One region of the Microbispora sp. NPDC046973 genome, then DNA from elsewhere that is predicted to be linked to it. Evidence: riboswitches for the same ligand, from Rfam matches in the RefSeq annotation. Region 1 holds a riboswitch; the other holds the start of a gene.
What was found. A riboswitch is a leader RNA that binds a small molecule or an ion and turns the genes downstream of it on or off. The one in region 1 is predicted to bind S-adenosylmethionine.

Region 2: linked by a shared signal. The riboswitch ahead of thrC (threonine synthase) and the one ahead of ABZ860_RS28950 (aminotransferase class V-fold PLP-dependent enzyme) in region 1 are both predicted to bind S-adenosylmethionine.

What each region holds. Positions count from the first base shown of each region.
Region 1 covers NZ_JBEYWQ010000018.1:148,661-155,782, reverse strand. Annotated here, with positions in the region: gene ABZ860_RS28985 (class I SAM-dependent methyltransferase) at 1-545, shown strand, start outside; gene panC (pantoate--beta-alanine ligase) at 559-1,413, opposite strand; gene ABZ860_RS28975 (DUF2520 domain-containing protein) at 1,404-2,294, opposite strand; gene ABZ860_RS28970 (SAM-dependent methyltransferase) at 2,456-3,436, shown strand; gene ABZ860_RS28965 (antibiotic biosynthesis monooxygenase) at 3,433-3,768, shown strand; gene ABZ860_RS28960 (cytochrome P450) at 3,748-4,947, opposite strand; gene ABZ860_RS28955 (pentapeptide repeat-containing protein) at 5,024-5,701, shown strand; SAM riboswitch class IV at 5,763-5,878, shown strand; gene ABZ860_RS28950 (aminotransferase class V-fold PLP-dependent enzyme) at 5,924-7,122, shown strand, end outside.
Region 2 covers NZ_JBEYWQ010000020.1:134,573-141,694, reverse strand. Annotated here, with positions in the region: gene ABZ860_RS30495 (MFS transporter) at 1-394, opposite strand, end outside; gene ABZ860_RS30490 (trehalose-6-phosphate synthase) at 440-1,864, opposite strand; gene ABZ860_RS30485 (sigma-70 family RNA polymerase sigma factor) at 1,968-2,519, shown strand; SAM riboswitch class I at 2,616-2,756, shown strand; gene thrC (threonine synthase) at 2,771-4,033, shown strand; gene ABZ860_RS30475 (MoaD/ThiS family protein) at 4,079-4,354, shown strand; gene ABZ860_RS30470 (cold-shock protein) at 4,612-4,812, shown strand; gene groL (chaperonin GroEL) at 5,368-6,990, shown strand; gene ABZ860_RS30460 (GNAT family N-acetyltransferase) at 7,063-7,122, opposite strand, start outside.

The DNA of each region.
Region 1 (7,122 bases):
CGTGGGACACCGGCGTGACGCCGCCCGAGCTGGTCGCCCTGATAGAGGGGCGCGGGGAAGGGGACGGCGCGCTGCCGCCCGGCCGCGCTCTGGAGCTCGGCTGCGGCACCGGAACCAACGCGATATACCTGGCCCGGCACGGCTGGGAGGTCGTGGCCGTCGACCTGATCGACCGCGCGGTCGAGCAGGCCCGGGAGAAGGCCGAGGCGGCGGGAGCGGCCGTACGGCTGCTGCACGGAGACGTCACCCGGCTCGACGAGCTGGACGCGCCCGGCCCCTACGATCTGTTCTTCGACCTGAGCTGCTACTGCGGCATCCCGCCGCACCGCCGCGACGCCTACGCCGCCGGGCTCACCCATCGCGCCGCTCCCGGCGCGCTGCTGCTGATGTTCGGATACGGCCCCGGCGCGCTGGACGACACGTTCTCCGGCGTCACCGCCGACGAGCTGCGTGCCAGGTTCACCGGCTGGGAGCTCGTCGACGTCACACCCGGCACGAACCCGTTCCCCACCTTCTGGTTCACGCTGCGCGCCGGGGCAGCCTGAGCCGGCGAGCCCTCTACAGGGTCAGGACCACGTTGTCGATGAGGCGGGTGGTGCCCACCTTGGCGGCCACGGCCAGGATCGCCTCGCCCCGGTGGTCGTCGCCGACCGGCGCGAACGTCGCGGGGTCGGCCAGGATCAGGTAGTCGAGCAGCAGCGGCGGGGCGAAGCGGGCGGCCTCCTCGAGCACGGCCCGCGCGGCGTCGAGGATCCCGGCCGGCCCTGCTGTCTGGGCCCGCGCCGCCCCGGCCCGCAGCGCCCGCGACAGCGCGAGCGCGGTGCGGCGGTCGGCCTCGGACAGATACCTGTTGCGGCTCGACAGGGCGAGGCCGTCGGGCTCCCGCACGGTCGGGGCGCCGACGATCGACACCGGGACGTCGAGGTCGGCCACCATCCGCCGGATCAGTGCGAGCTGCTGGGCGTCCTTCTGCCCGAAGACCGCGACGTCCGGCCGCACCAGGTTGAACAGCTTGAGCACCACGGTCAGCACGCCGTCGAAGTGGCCGGGCCGGAAGGCGCCCTCGACCACCCCGCCCATGCCGCCGGCCGAGACCTCCACCTGGCGGTCCGGCAGGTACATGTCATCGGCCGAGGGCGCGAAGACCACGCTCACGCCCTCCTCCTCGCACACCCGGAGGTCGGCGTCGAACGTGCGGGGATAGCGGGAGAAGTCCTCGTTGGGGCCGAACTGCAGGGGGTTGACGAACACGCTCACCACCACGTGGTCGGCGTGGTCGCGCGCCAGCCGGATCAGCGACCGGTGGCCCTCGTGGAGCGCCCCCATCGTGGGGACCAGGGCGATCCTCCCGGGGCCGAGCGCGTCTCTCGCCTTGTCGAGGGCGGCGCGGTCGGCGGCGACGGTCAGGTCCATATGTTCCCTCCCAGGGCGTCCAGAAGGCGTTCGGCCGCCTCCGGCTTGAGGAGGCCCGCCGCGAGCGCCCGGTCGGCGGTGAGCCTCGCGAGGGCGACGTACGCGTCCGCGGCCTCGGGGGCGGCCAGGATCAGCGCGTCGACGTGCTTGCGCACGGTGCCCGCGTCGCCGCGCACCACGGGCCCGGTGAGCCCGCTGATGCCGAGACGCAGCACGTTGTCGAGTGCCGCGCTCAGCAGCGGGCCGAGCATCCGGCCCGGATGCTCCACGCCGATCTTCGCGAGCAGTTCCTGCGACTCGGCGACGAGCGTCACCATGTGGTTCGCCGCGCCGGCCAGGGCGGCGTGGTAGAGCGGCCGGTCCCGGTCGGCGATCCACACCGGCTCGCCGCCCATCTCGATGACCAGCGCCTCGGCCACCGGCCGCAGCAGGTCGGGCGCCGTGACGCCGAACGAGCAGCCGTTGAGCCGGGTCAGGTCGTCGCTCCTGCCGGTGAACGTCATCACGGGGTGCAGCGCGAGCGGCAGCGCCCCCGCCTCGGCCGCGGGGTCGAGCACGCCCAGGCCGTACGCGCCGCTGGCGTGCACGAGCAGCTTGCCGCGCAGGTCGGCGCCGGTGGCGGCGAGGCCCGAGACGAGGCCGGGCAGCACGTCGTCCGGCACGGTCAGCAGCACCAGCTCGGACCGGGCGATCACCTCGTCCGGCCTGCTGAGCTTCAGGCCGAGGCGGTCGGCGGCCCGCCGCGCCGACGCGTCGGACACGCCGCTGGCCGCCACCACGCGATGACCCGCGAGCATGAGCGCGGCTCCGAGCACGGAGCCGACCCGTCCCGCGCCGAGCACTCCCACGGCGAGCCGCGCCGGGCGGTCACTTGTGTCCATGACGCCTCCCCTCGGTTCAGCGTAGCGGCGGCGCTCCCGCCGGCCCGGGCGTGGCCCAACGGTCGGATTTTGTCCCGTTTCTCACGGGCCTATGTTGAGCCATAAGTACGAAAGTGACTACTTTTCGTCACGGCCTCGGCGTGTCGCTAACGTGGAGCGCTGTGGAAGTCACCTGGCGGGAGGCCATGCGGCGGGCGCTCTACGGCGCGGAGGGCTTCTACCTGCGCGAGCGCCCCGACCGGCATTTCCGCACGTCGGTGCATGCCTCACCGGTCTTCGCCGAGGCCGTGCTGCGCCTGCTCCTGCGGGTGGACGCCGCCCTCGGCCGGCCCGACCCGGTCGATCTCGTCGACATGGGCAGCGGCAACGGCCTGCTGGCCGCCCGCGTGCTCGCCGCCGCGCCGCCGGACCTCGCGGAGCGGCTGCGGGTCACCGCCGTCGACCTGTCCCCCCGGCCCGGCGATCTCGACCCCCGGGTGGCCTGGGAGCCGGAGGCGCCGTACGGGGCGGGCGGCCTGCTGATCGCCAACGAGTGGCTGGACAACGTGCCGCTCGACATCGCCGAGATGACGCCGGACGGCCCTCGCCTGGTGCTCGTGGACACCTCGACCGGCGGCGAACGGCTCGGGCCCGCTCCCTGCCCCGAGGACCTGGCCTGGCTGGAGCGCTGGTGGCCGCTGCGCTCGCCGGGGGAACGCGCCGAGATCGGCCGCCCGCGCGACGAGGCGTGGGCCTCGGTGATCGCACGGCTGGCCCGCGGCACGGCGGTCGCCGTGGACTACGCCCATCTGGCCGGGCGGCGGCCCCCGCGCGGCACGGTCGCCGGATATCGCGACGGCGCGATGGTGCCGCCCACACCGGACGGATCATGCGACATCACCGCCCACGTCGCGCTGGACGCCTGCGCGGCGGCGGGCGAGCGGGCGGGGGCGCGGGCGACCACGCTCACCACCCAGCGGGAGGCGCTGCGGGACCTGGGGGTCGCCGGGACCCGCCCGCCGCTCGCGCTGGCGTCCACCGACCCCGTCGGGTACGTACGCGCGCTCGGCCGGGCATCCCAGGAGGCCGAGCTGATCGACCCGGCCGGTCTCGGCGGCTTCGGCTGGCTCAGCCAGTCACGACATCGAGAGGAGAGATCTTGATCGCGAGAATCTGGCGCGCGAGCGCGACCCCGGAGGGCGCGGACGGCTACGAGCGGCATTTCACCGCGTCGGTCCTGCCCTCCCTGCGCGATGTGGACGGGCACCGTGGCGCGTACCTGCTGCGGCGGGACGCCGCCGACGGCCGGGTGGAGATCCAGGTCATGACGCTGTGGGACTCGATGGACGCGATCCGCCGCTTCGCCGGGGACGACCCCGGCACGGCCGTCGTCGAGCCCGGGGCCCAGGCCGTCCTGCTCGGCTACGACACCACGGTCACCCACCACACGGTCAGCCACCACGCGGGCGTCGTGTCAGACGGTGACCTTCAGTGACTCGAGGCCGCGCATGATGTAGCTGGGCTTCCAGGCGGGCTCCTCGGCGAGCTCCAGCGTGGGCGCCAGCCGCAGCAGGGCGCCGAACGACTCCGCCATCTCGACCCGCGCGAGCGGCGCGCCGAGGCAGAAGTGGATGCCGGCGCCGAACGAGATGTGCGGGTTGTCCGCCCTGCCGATGTCGAGACGGTCGGGGTCGGCGAAGACCTCGGGGTCCCGGTTCGCCGAGCCGAACAGCAGCGCGATCTCCACGCCCTGGGGGATCGTCACCCCGCCGACCTCGACGTCCTCCAGCACCCATCGCTCGAACATCTGCGCCGGGGTGTCGTAGCGCAGCAACTCCTCGACCGCCGTCGGCATCAGGCCGGGGTCGGCGCGCAGCCGCTCCAGCTCACCCGGGTTGCGGAACAGCGCCCACCACCCGCTGCCGGTGGCGTTGACCGTGGCCTCGTGCCCGGCGTTGAGCAGCAGCACGCAGGTGCCGATCAGCTCGTCCTCGGTCAGCCGGTCCCCGTCGTCGACCACCTGGGCCAGCGCCGAGATCATGTCGTCGCCCGGCCGTTCCCTGCGCGCCCTGGCCAGCTCGCGCAGGTAGCCGGCGAACTCCGTCGCCGCGCGTACGGCCGTGTGCTGGGCCTCCAGCGAGGGGTTCAGCTCGTACATCCCGCAGATGTCGGCCGACCAGGGGCGCAGCAGGTGGCGGTCGGCCTCGGGCACGCCCAGCATCTCGGCGATCACGGTGACCGGCAGCGGCTCGGCCACCTCGGCCAGCAGGTCGCCACCGCCACGCTCGACCAGTCCCTCGGTCAGCTCGGTCGCGATCTTCCGTACGCGGGGGCGCAGCGACTCGACCATGCGAGGCGTGAACGCCTTGGACACCAGGCGGCGCAGCCGCGTGTGAACCGGCGGCTCGACGTCGAGCATCCCGGCCCGGATCACCCGCCAGAACGGTTCCTGGAACTCCGGCTCGGGCTCGCGGCCGAACGCCTCGTGCGTCGCCACGTGCAGGTAGGACCGGCCGAGGCGCCGGTCGCGCAGCAGCGCGTTCACATCCGCGTGGCGGGCGATCAGCCACTGCCCCGTCGGCTCGAAGAAGCTGACCGGATCGTTGTCGCGCAGGTCGCGGTAGGCGTCGTAGGGGTCCGCGATGAACTCGGCATTCCAGGGATCAAACTTCACAATGGACAACAATACGGATGAAATACCTCGCTCGGGAGTACGGACGTGCGGGTCCGTCGTGGCGTAGGTTGGGGCGATGCCCAAGCGCCGCGAACAGCATCGCAGGGAACCCCGCGAACTCGGCGAGTTGCCCTATGCCGATCACCTCGAGCCGTTCGAGGGCCGGCTCGCTCAGGGCGGCGACTACGACACGGTCCTGTTCGACGGGCAGGAGTTCGAGGACGCCGACGCCTCCAACGCGCGGTTCATCGAGTCGGCGTTCACCTCGGTGACGTTCGCCGGCGGCCGGTATCGGCGCGCCCGGTTCTCGGACGTGTGGCTGAACGGCGTGCGCTGGGTGGGCGGCGACCTCACCGAGTCCGTCTGGGCGGATGCGGAGATCATCACGAGCGCCCCGGCCGGCACGGCGCTGCCCGGCGCCGAGATGAACCACGTGCTCTTCCACCGGTGCAAGCTCGACTCGGTCAACCTCCGCGCCGCCGACCTGCGGGAGGTCTCGTTCGTCGAGTGCACGCTGCGCGACGTGGACTTCGCGGGCGCGGCGCTGACCGGTGTCGCCTTCCCCGGCTCCACGCTGGAACGGGTGCGGTTCGACAAGGCGCGCCTGTCCCGGGTCGACCTGCGCGGCGCCGTGTCCCTGGGCATCTCCGACGGCTACGACGCGCTGCGCGGCGCGACCATCAGCGGCGTCCAGCTGATGGAACTCGCGCCGATGTTCGCCCACATCCTCGGTGTCACGGTCGACGACGACTGACTCCGCTTGGGATCGTCCGCACTTGCGGCCGGGGGGCGGTGTCGGGTTATAGTGCCGTCCAGGTCATGAGTGCCAGCGTCAAGCCCCGGCTTGCTGGCCGGCAACCCTCGCGCTCGCGGCGGGGTGCCCCGGGTGAGGACCGGGTCCGGCACGAGGTGTGCCGGGCAAGCGCGGGCTCCGCCTTCCCGATGCCATGGCCGGGGTCCCCAACCCCGAGGAGGCATGGCGTTGTCCGCACTCACCTTCGTCCAGCAGGCCGTCAACCGCATCTCCGAGCCCGTGCGCCTGCCGGCTGTCGTGGGCGCCGGCCTGGAGGTGCCCGTCAAGGGCGGCAGGCTCGTGTCGTACGCGAACCTCGACTACGCGGCGAGCGCGCCCTGTCTCGAGCCGGTGAACGCCGCCGTCGCGGCGGCGCTGCCGGCCTACTCCAGCGTCCACCGGGGCGCGGGCTACGCCTCGCAGCTCACGACGGCCAGGTATGAGCAGGCCAGGCACACCGTGCGGGCCTTCGTCGGCGCCCGTCCCGGCGACGCGCTGGTCTTCGTGCGCAACACGACCGACGCAATGAACCTGCTGGCCCGCAGCCTCCCCGAGGGCACCACCGTCGTCGTGTTCGAGACCGAGCACCACGCCTCGCTGCTGCCCTGGCCGAACGCCGTACGGCTCGCGCCGCCCGCCTTCCCCGGCGAGGCGATCCGGGCGGCCGACGAGGCGCTGGCCGCGATCGACGGCCCCGCCCTGCTCGTCGTGACCGCGGCCTCCAACGTCACGGGCGAGCTGTGGCCGATCGCCGGGCTGGCCCACATCGCCCACCGGCACGGCGCGCGGATCGCCGTGGACGCCGCCCAGCTCGTCCCCCACCGCGAGCTCAACCTCGCCGCGCTCGACCTCGACTACGTGGCCTTCTCCGGGCACAAGCTCTACGCCCCGTTCGGCTCCGGGGTGCTCGTGGGCCGCCCCGACTGGCTCGCCGACGCCGATCCCTACCTGCGTGGCGGCGGAGCCGTACAGGCGGTGGGCGAGACCACCGAGTGGAGCGACGACCCCGAGACGCGGCACGAGGCGGGCACCCCCAACGTGCTCGGCGCGATCGCGCTCGCCGCCGCCTGCGACGCGCTGACCGCGACCGGCTGGACCGCGCTGGTGCGGGAGGAGGAGCGGCTGCTCACCCGCCTGCGCGCCGGTCTCGCCGAGATCCCCGGCGTACGCGAGCTGTCGCTGTGGGGTCAGGACCACCCGCGCGTCGGCATCGTGTCGTTCACCGTCGAGGGCCGCACGGCCCGCGAGGTCGCCGAGGCGCTGTCGGCCGAGTGGGGCATCGGCGTCAGGGACGGCAAGTTCTGCGCCCACCCGTTCGTCCGCCACCTCCTCGGCGGCGGGGAGGACGGCGGCTGCGCGGACGGCACGTTCAGCGCCGTACG
Region 2 (7,122 bases), on a different contig from region 1:
CTGCCGGGCCGTGGTGGTCGCTGAGCACCGCCATCATCACGTACAGCGCCGTCGAGCCGCAGCAGCCGGCGAGCGTGAAACCGGCCAGCGTGAACGGGAGCGCGTGCCCGAACGCGACGAGGAGCACCCCGGCGTTCATCCCGGCCAGACCGGCCCAGGTGACGGCGCGGCGCCCGAACCGCCTGGTCAGCGCGGGCAGGGCCAGGCCGCCTGCGATGCCGCCGAGTGCCATCCCGGTGCCGTGCAGCCCGCCGACGGCCTGGGACACGCCGAGCTCGGCGCGCAGCAGGGGCAGGGCGGCCGACAGGCCGTAGAGGTAGGTGGCGAAGGTGGCGAGCTGGAGGTAGATCAACCAGGTGGGGCTGTCCCTGATGACCTTTATGTTGCGGTCCAAAACCAGGCAAGGGTAGCGCAACAGGTCACGCGCGCCTGGCCTGGGTCAGCGCAGCGCGGCGAGCTGGTCATCGAACCAGCGCTGGGGCGGCAGGGCGGTGGCGGCCTCCCTCAGCCGCAGACCGCGCGTGAGCCGCTCCTGCTCCGGCAGCGTCAGCGCCTCGTGCAGCGCCGCCGCCGTGCCGGACACGTCGTAGGGGTTGACGAGCAGGGAGTCGGCCCCCAGCTCGGCCGCCGCGCCCGCCTCGCGGGACAGCACGAGCGCGCACCGGGGCGACAGGATCGGGCCCTCCTTGGCCACCAGGTTCATGCCGTCCCTGATCGGGTTGACGAGCAGCACGTCGGCCAGCCGGTAGGCGGCCAGCGAGCGCGGGTAGTCGTCGTTCACGTTGAGGATCAGCGGGTCCCAGTCCTCGGTCGCGTACTCGTCCTCGATCTCCTTGGCGCAGCGCTGCACGGCCGCCGTGTACTCGCGGTACTCCGGCAGGTCGTGGCGGGAGGGATAGGCGAACGCGAGGTGGACGACCCGGCCGTGCCATTCGGGATGGGCGGCCAGGAACTCCTGGTAGGCCCGCAGGCCGCGCACGATGTTCTTGGACAGCTCGGTGCGGTCGATGCGCACGATCAGCTTCCGGTCGCCCACCAGGTCCCTGATCACGGTCATGTGCGACTCGACGTCCTGCTCGGCCGCCCGGGACAGCAGCGCCTCGCCGTTCACGCCGAGCGGGTGGACGCCGATCCTGGTGGTCCGCCCGTCGTGCGTGACCGTACGCGCGGCGTGGTCCACCCGGGCCCCGAGCAGCGTTTCGCAGCAGTCCATGAAGGCGCGGGCCCAGCGCGCGGTGAGGAACCCGGCGTGGTCGGCGCCGAGGATGCCGGTCAGCACCTCCGCCACGACGTCCTCGGGCAGCAGCGCGAAGTATTCGGGCGGCGCCCAGGGCGTGTGCGAGAAGTGGGCGATGCGCAGGTCGGGCCGCTCGACCCGGAGCATCGCCGGGGTCAGCGTCAGGTGGTAGTCCTGCACCATGACGCGCGCCCGGTGCGCCGCCTCCTCGGCCAGGGCCAGCGCGAAGGCGCCGTTGTACGTGCGGTACGACTCCCACTCGCGGTGAAACCGGGTGCCGAACTCGGGGGAGAAGGGCGTGTTGTAGAGCAGGTGGTTGACGAACCAGAGGGTCGAGTTGGCCACGGCGTTGTAGGCCCGGTGGAAGACCGCGGGCGGGATGTCCAGCATGCGGATGGGCCCCGTCTCGAAGGCCCGGTCGAGCCGCCCGCCGGGCGCCTGGCGCACCGCGCCCCGGTCGCCGTCCGACAGGGCCGCGCAGACCCACAGGACGTCGGTGTCTTTGACCACCTCGGACAGGCCGGAGACGAGCCCGCCGCCGCCCCTGCGCATGGTCAGGCCGCCGTCGTCCGACAGCGTGAAGGACACCGGGCCCCGGTTGGACGCGATCAGAACGGTGCTGCTCATCTTGGGGTTCCCTCGATCAGAGCGGGCGCGCATGCCGGAAGATTAATAAAAGCCGACCTCCGTCAATAGGATGTCAACCGATCGCGGGAGGGCTGGATACGGCATGGCACTGGACGACACGACCGAGGACCTGGCCCGATCGGCTGCCCAGGGGGACCATCGCGCGCTCGGCGAACTGCTGCGGCGCATCGAGCCCGACGTGCTGCGGCACTGTGAGCGGCTTCTACCGTATCGGCAGGACGCCGAGGAGGCCGCGCAGGACACGCTGCTCGCCGTGGCGCGCAACATCGCGAGGTTCGAGGGGCGGGCCAAGTTCAGCACCTGGCTGCACATCGTGACCGTGAACTGCGCCAGGACCACCTACCGAACGCTCAAGCGGCGCTCGTCGGAGCAGGCGGAGGAGCTGCCCGAGCAGCGGCCCGATCCCCGGCGGGTGAGCGTCATCGCCGGGTCGCGGCTCGACCTGCTCGACGCGATGGAGGCGCTGGAGGCCGAGCGGCCCGACCTCGCCCAGGCGCTCGTGCTGCGCGACATCTGCCAGCTCGACTACGCGGAGGTCGCCGAGCAGCTGAAGATCCCCCTCGGGACGGTCAAGTCGCGTATCCACCAGGCGCGCAAGTACGTGCAAAGTGCCCTCGGCGAGGCCTACGGCTGATACGAATCGTCTCGCCATGCGAGACGACGGAACGGACACCGGGGACGCCGGGGTACAGTGCTAGGGACCTTCCTCGGAAGGTCCTACAACTGAACATGCTCATCCAGAGGGGTGGAGGGACCGGCCCTGCGAAGCCCCGGCAACCTCCCCGGTGTCGAACTCGTGCCCCACGAGGCCCGGCCGGGACAGGTGCCAATTCCGGCTCGCGGCCAGGGTGGTCGCGAGCGAAGATGAGGGAAAGGCCTCGCTTCATGGCGCACACCAGCACTGCCGCGAACACCGTCGAGTTCGGCCCCGCCACCGGTCTTTCGTGTCGCGAATGCGGCGCTCTTTACGACCTCGGCCCGATCTTCGCCTGTACGGAGTGTTTCGGCCCCCTTGAGGTGGCGTACGACTTCGGCGAGATCCGCCGGGAGGACATCGAATCCGGCCCGGCGAACATCTGGCGGTACCGCTCCCTGCTCCCCGTTCCCCCCGGCGTGACGGCCAAGCCCAACCTCCAGCCCGGCTGGACCAAGCTCGTTAAGGCCGACAGGCTGGCGGCCGAGCTGGGCCTGCGGTCGCTTCACGTCAAGGACGACTCCGGCAACCCGACCCACTCCTTCAAGGACCGGGTCGTCGCGATCGCGCTGGAGGCCGCGCGCAACTTCGGCTTCCACACCCTGTCGTGCTCCTCCACCGGCAACCTCGCCGGCGCGGTGAGCGCGGCCGCCGCGCGGGCCGGGCTGGAGTCCTGCGTGTTCATCCCCGCCGACCTGGAGCCGGCCAAGGTCACCATGGCCGCCGTGTACGGCGGCCGCCTGGTCGCCATCGACGGCAACTACGACGAGGTCAACCGCTTCTGCTCCGAGCTCATCGGTGACGAGCTGGGTGAGAAGTGGGGCTTCGTCAACGTCAACCTCCGGCCCTTCTATGCCGAGGGCTCCAAGACGCTGGCGTACGAGATCGCCGAGCAGCTCGGCTGGCGGCTGCCCGACCAGATCGTCATCCCGGTGGCGTCCGGCTCCCAGCTCACCAAGATCGACAAGGGTTTCCGTGAGCTGATCAAGCTGGGGCTGGTCGAGGAGCGTCCCTACCGGATCTTCGGGGCGCAGGCCGAGGGCTGCTCGCCGGTCTCCCGGGCGTACAAGGCCGGGCAGGACGTGGTGCAGCCGGTGCGGCCCGACACCATCGCCAAGTCCCTGGCCATCGGCAACCCGGCGGACGGGCCGTACGTGCTCGACATCGCGCGCCGGACGGGCGGCGCGGTGGAGGACGTGAACGACCAGGAAGTGGTCGAGGCGATCCGCCTGCTGGCCAGGACCGAGGGCGTCTTCGCCGAGACCGCGGGCGGTGTCACGGTCGGTGTGCTGCGCAAGCTGGTGCGCGAGGGCCGCCTCGACCCCGACGCCGAGACCGTGGTGCTGAACACCGGCGACGGGCTCAAGACGCTCGACGCGGTGGCCGAGCACGCCCGTCCCGCCGCCGTCATCCGTCCCTCTCTCGACGCCTTCCGTACGGCATTCGCCAACTGAAAGCGTTTCAAAAGGCCCATCGGCAGTAACGAAAGCGAGCGAACAATGAGCGTTTCCGTGCGGATTCCGACGATTCTCCGGACGTACACCAACGGAGCCGCGGAGGTGAGCGGGGAGGGGGGAACGCTCCGCGAGGTCCTGCAGAAGCTGGACGCGGACTACCCCGGCATCGGCGGGCGCATCCTGGACGAAACGGGTAAGATTCGGCGTTTTGTCAACGTCTACGTCGGGGAAGAGGACGTCCGATTTGCCGACGGTCTGGACACCGCCACGCCGGACGGGGTGCAGATTTCGGTCATCCCCGCCGTAGCCGGAGGCTGAGCCGCCGCGCCGGGAGTCGAGCACCTGACATGCACTTCTATCGGATGAAGAAGCATGCGATGGCATGGCAAATGGTGCAGCTCTCAACTATTCAACAGCAAAGTGAATATTCTCCGATCCTGCTTTGAGCGAACGCCAAGTAGTAGTTTGCGGATTGACTCTGTTGTCCTACGCCTTGACACGGGTATGGTCGAGGACGATCGACAAAACCGGGGGCTTCTTGGGTGTGGTCCCCAGCCCAGCAAGAGGAGTCGGAAGTGGCGCAGGGCACCGTCAAATGGTTTAACGCGGACAAGGGCTACGGCTTCATCGCGGTAGACGGTGGTAAGGACGTGTTCGTCCATTACTCGGCAATCCTGATGGACGGCTACAAGGCCCTCGAGCAGGGTCAGCGGGTTGAGTTCGACATCACGCAGGGTCAGAAGGGCCCGCAGGCGGAGGCCGTACGGGCCGTCTGATCCCGTCATCGACCTTGGAGGGCCCGGCGCGCGGATCCGCGCGCCGGGCCCTCCGTCGTGTTCCCCGCTGCGCTCGCCGAGGCGCTCTTATCCGCGGGGTCGTGCCGGAGGCGCGCCGGGAGCACAGCCCTCGTCACGTGCTCGCTCGTGCCTCGCTGCGCGCGTTCCTCGGTCCAGACACCGGCGCGCCCCGACGGCTTGCTCGGTGTCGCCCGCTGCGCTCGCCGAGGCGCTCTTATCCGTTGTCTTCCCTCGTCACGTGCTCGCTCGTGCCTCGCTGCGCGCGTTCCTCGGTCCAGACGCCGGCGCGCCCCGGCGGCTTGCTTGGTGTCGCCCGCTTCGCGCTGTTCTGGACATGCCGTCCAAGCTGGTCAGCACGGCTTCCGCTTGCACTCTCAGGGGGAGAGTGCTAAATACTTGTTTGGCACTCTGAGGTCGAGAGTGACAACAACCGGGATCGGGGCGATGGGGCCCGCGCAGGGATAGCGGGTCCAAGCCGTCGCGGGCGTCGGCTCGGTCCGTTGAAGACACCCTGCTACTGGGAGGTCTAGCCTAATGGCAGCCAAGATGATCGCGTTTGACGAGGACGCCCGGCGCGGTCTCGAGCGCGGTATGAACCAGCTCGCCGACGCCGTGAAGGTGACCCTCGGCCCCAAGGGCCGCAACGTCGTGCTGGAGAAGAAGTGGGGCGCCCCCACGATCACCAACGACGGTGTCTCCATCGCGAAGGAGATCGAGCTCGAGGACCCGTGGGAGAAGATCGGCGCCGAGCTGGTCAAGGAAGTCGCGAAGAAGACCGACGACGTCGCCGGTGACGGCACCACGACGGCCACCGTGCTCGCCCAGGCGCTGGTCCGCGAGGGTCTGCGCAACGTGGCCGCCGGCGCCAACCCGATGGCGCTGAAGAAGGGCATCGAGGCCGCCGTCGAGCGCGTCAGCGAGGAGCTGTCGAAGCTCGCCAAGGACGTGGAGACCAAGGAGCAGATCGCCTCCACCGCCTCCATCTCCGCCGCCGACACCGAGATCGGCGCCCTCATCGCCGAGGCGATGGACAAGGTGGGCAAGGAAGGCGTCATCACCGTCGAGGAGAGCAACACCTTCGGCCTGGAGCTGGAGCTCACCGAGGGCATGCGCTTCGACAAGGGCTACGTGTCCGGCTACTTCGTGACCGACCCCGAGCGCATGGAGGCGGTCTTCGAGGACCCGTACATCCTGATCGTCAACTCCAAGGTCTCGGCGAACAAGGACCTGCTGCCGCTGCTCGACAAGGTCGTGCAGTCCGGCAAGCCGCTGGTCATCATCGCCGAGGACGTCGAGGGCGAGGCCCTGGCCACCCTGGTCGTCAACAAGATCCGCGGCCTGTTCAAGTCCGTGGCAGTCAAGGCTCCGGGCTTCGGCGACCGCCGCAAGGCCATGCTGGGCGACATCGCCATCCTCACCGGTGGCCAGGTCATCTCCGAGGAGGTCGGCCTCAAGCTCGAGAACGCCACCCTCGACCTGCTCGGCCGCGCCCGCAAGGTCGTCGTCACCAAGGACGAGACCACGATCGTCGACGGCGCCGGTGACGCCGAGCAGATCGCCGGCCGGGTCAACGAGATCCGCGCCGAGATCGAGCGCACCGACTCCGACTACGACCGCGAGAAGCTCCAGGAGCGCCTCGCCAAGCTGGCCGGCGGCGTCGCCGTCATCAAGGCCGGCGCGGCTACCGAGGTCGAGCTCAAGGAGCGCAAGCACCGCATCGAGGACGCCGTCCGCAACGCCAAGGCCGCGGTCGAGGAGGGCATCGTCCCCGGCGGTGGCGTGGCCCTGCTGCAGGCCGGCGCCAACGCGTTCGACAAGCTCGAGGTCAACGGCGACGAGGCCACCGGTGCCGCGATCGTCCGCAAGGCTCTCGAGGAGCCGCTGAAGCAGATCGCCGTCAACGCCGGCCTCGAGGGCGGCGTCGTAGTGGAGAAGGTCCGCAACCTCCCGGCTGGTGAGGGCCTCAACGCCGCGACCGGCGAGTACGTCAACATGTTCGAGTCCGGCATCATCGACCCGGCGAAGGTCACCCGCTCGGCGCTGCAGAACGCGGCGTCCATCGCGGCGCTGTTCCTGACCACCGAGGCCGTCATCGCCGAGAAGCCCGAGAAGGAGAAGGCCCCCGCCATGCCCGGCGGCGGCGACATGGACTTCTGATCCATCTGCCTGCTTCGTCTCAACGGAAGGGCGGTTCCCCCTCGGGGGAGCCGCCCTTTCCCGTTGTGCGACTCAGGTGAGGCGCCTGACCCAGCGGGCGCAGTCGGTCTGCATCGCGTATCCCGCCGCCGT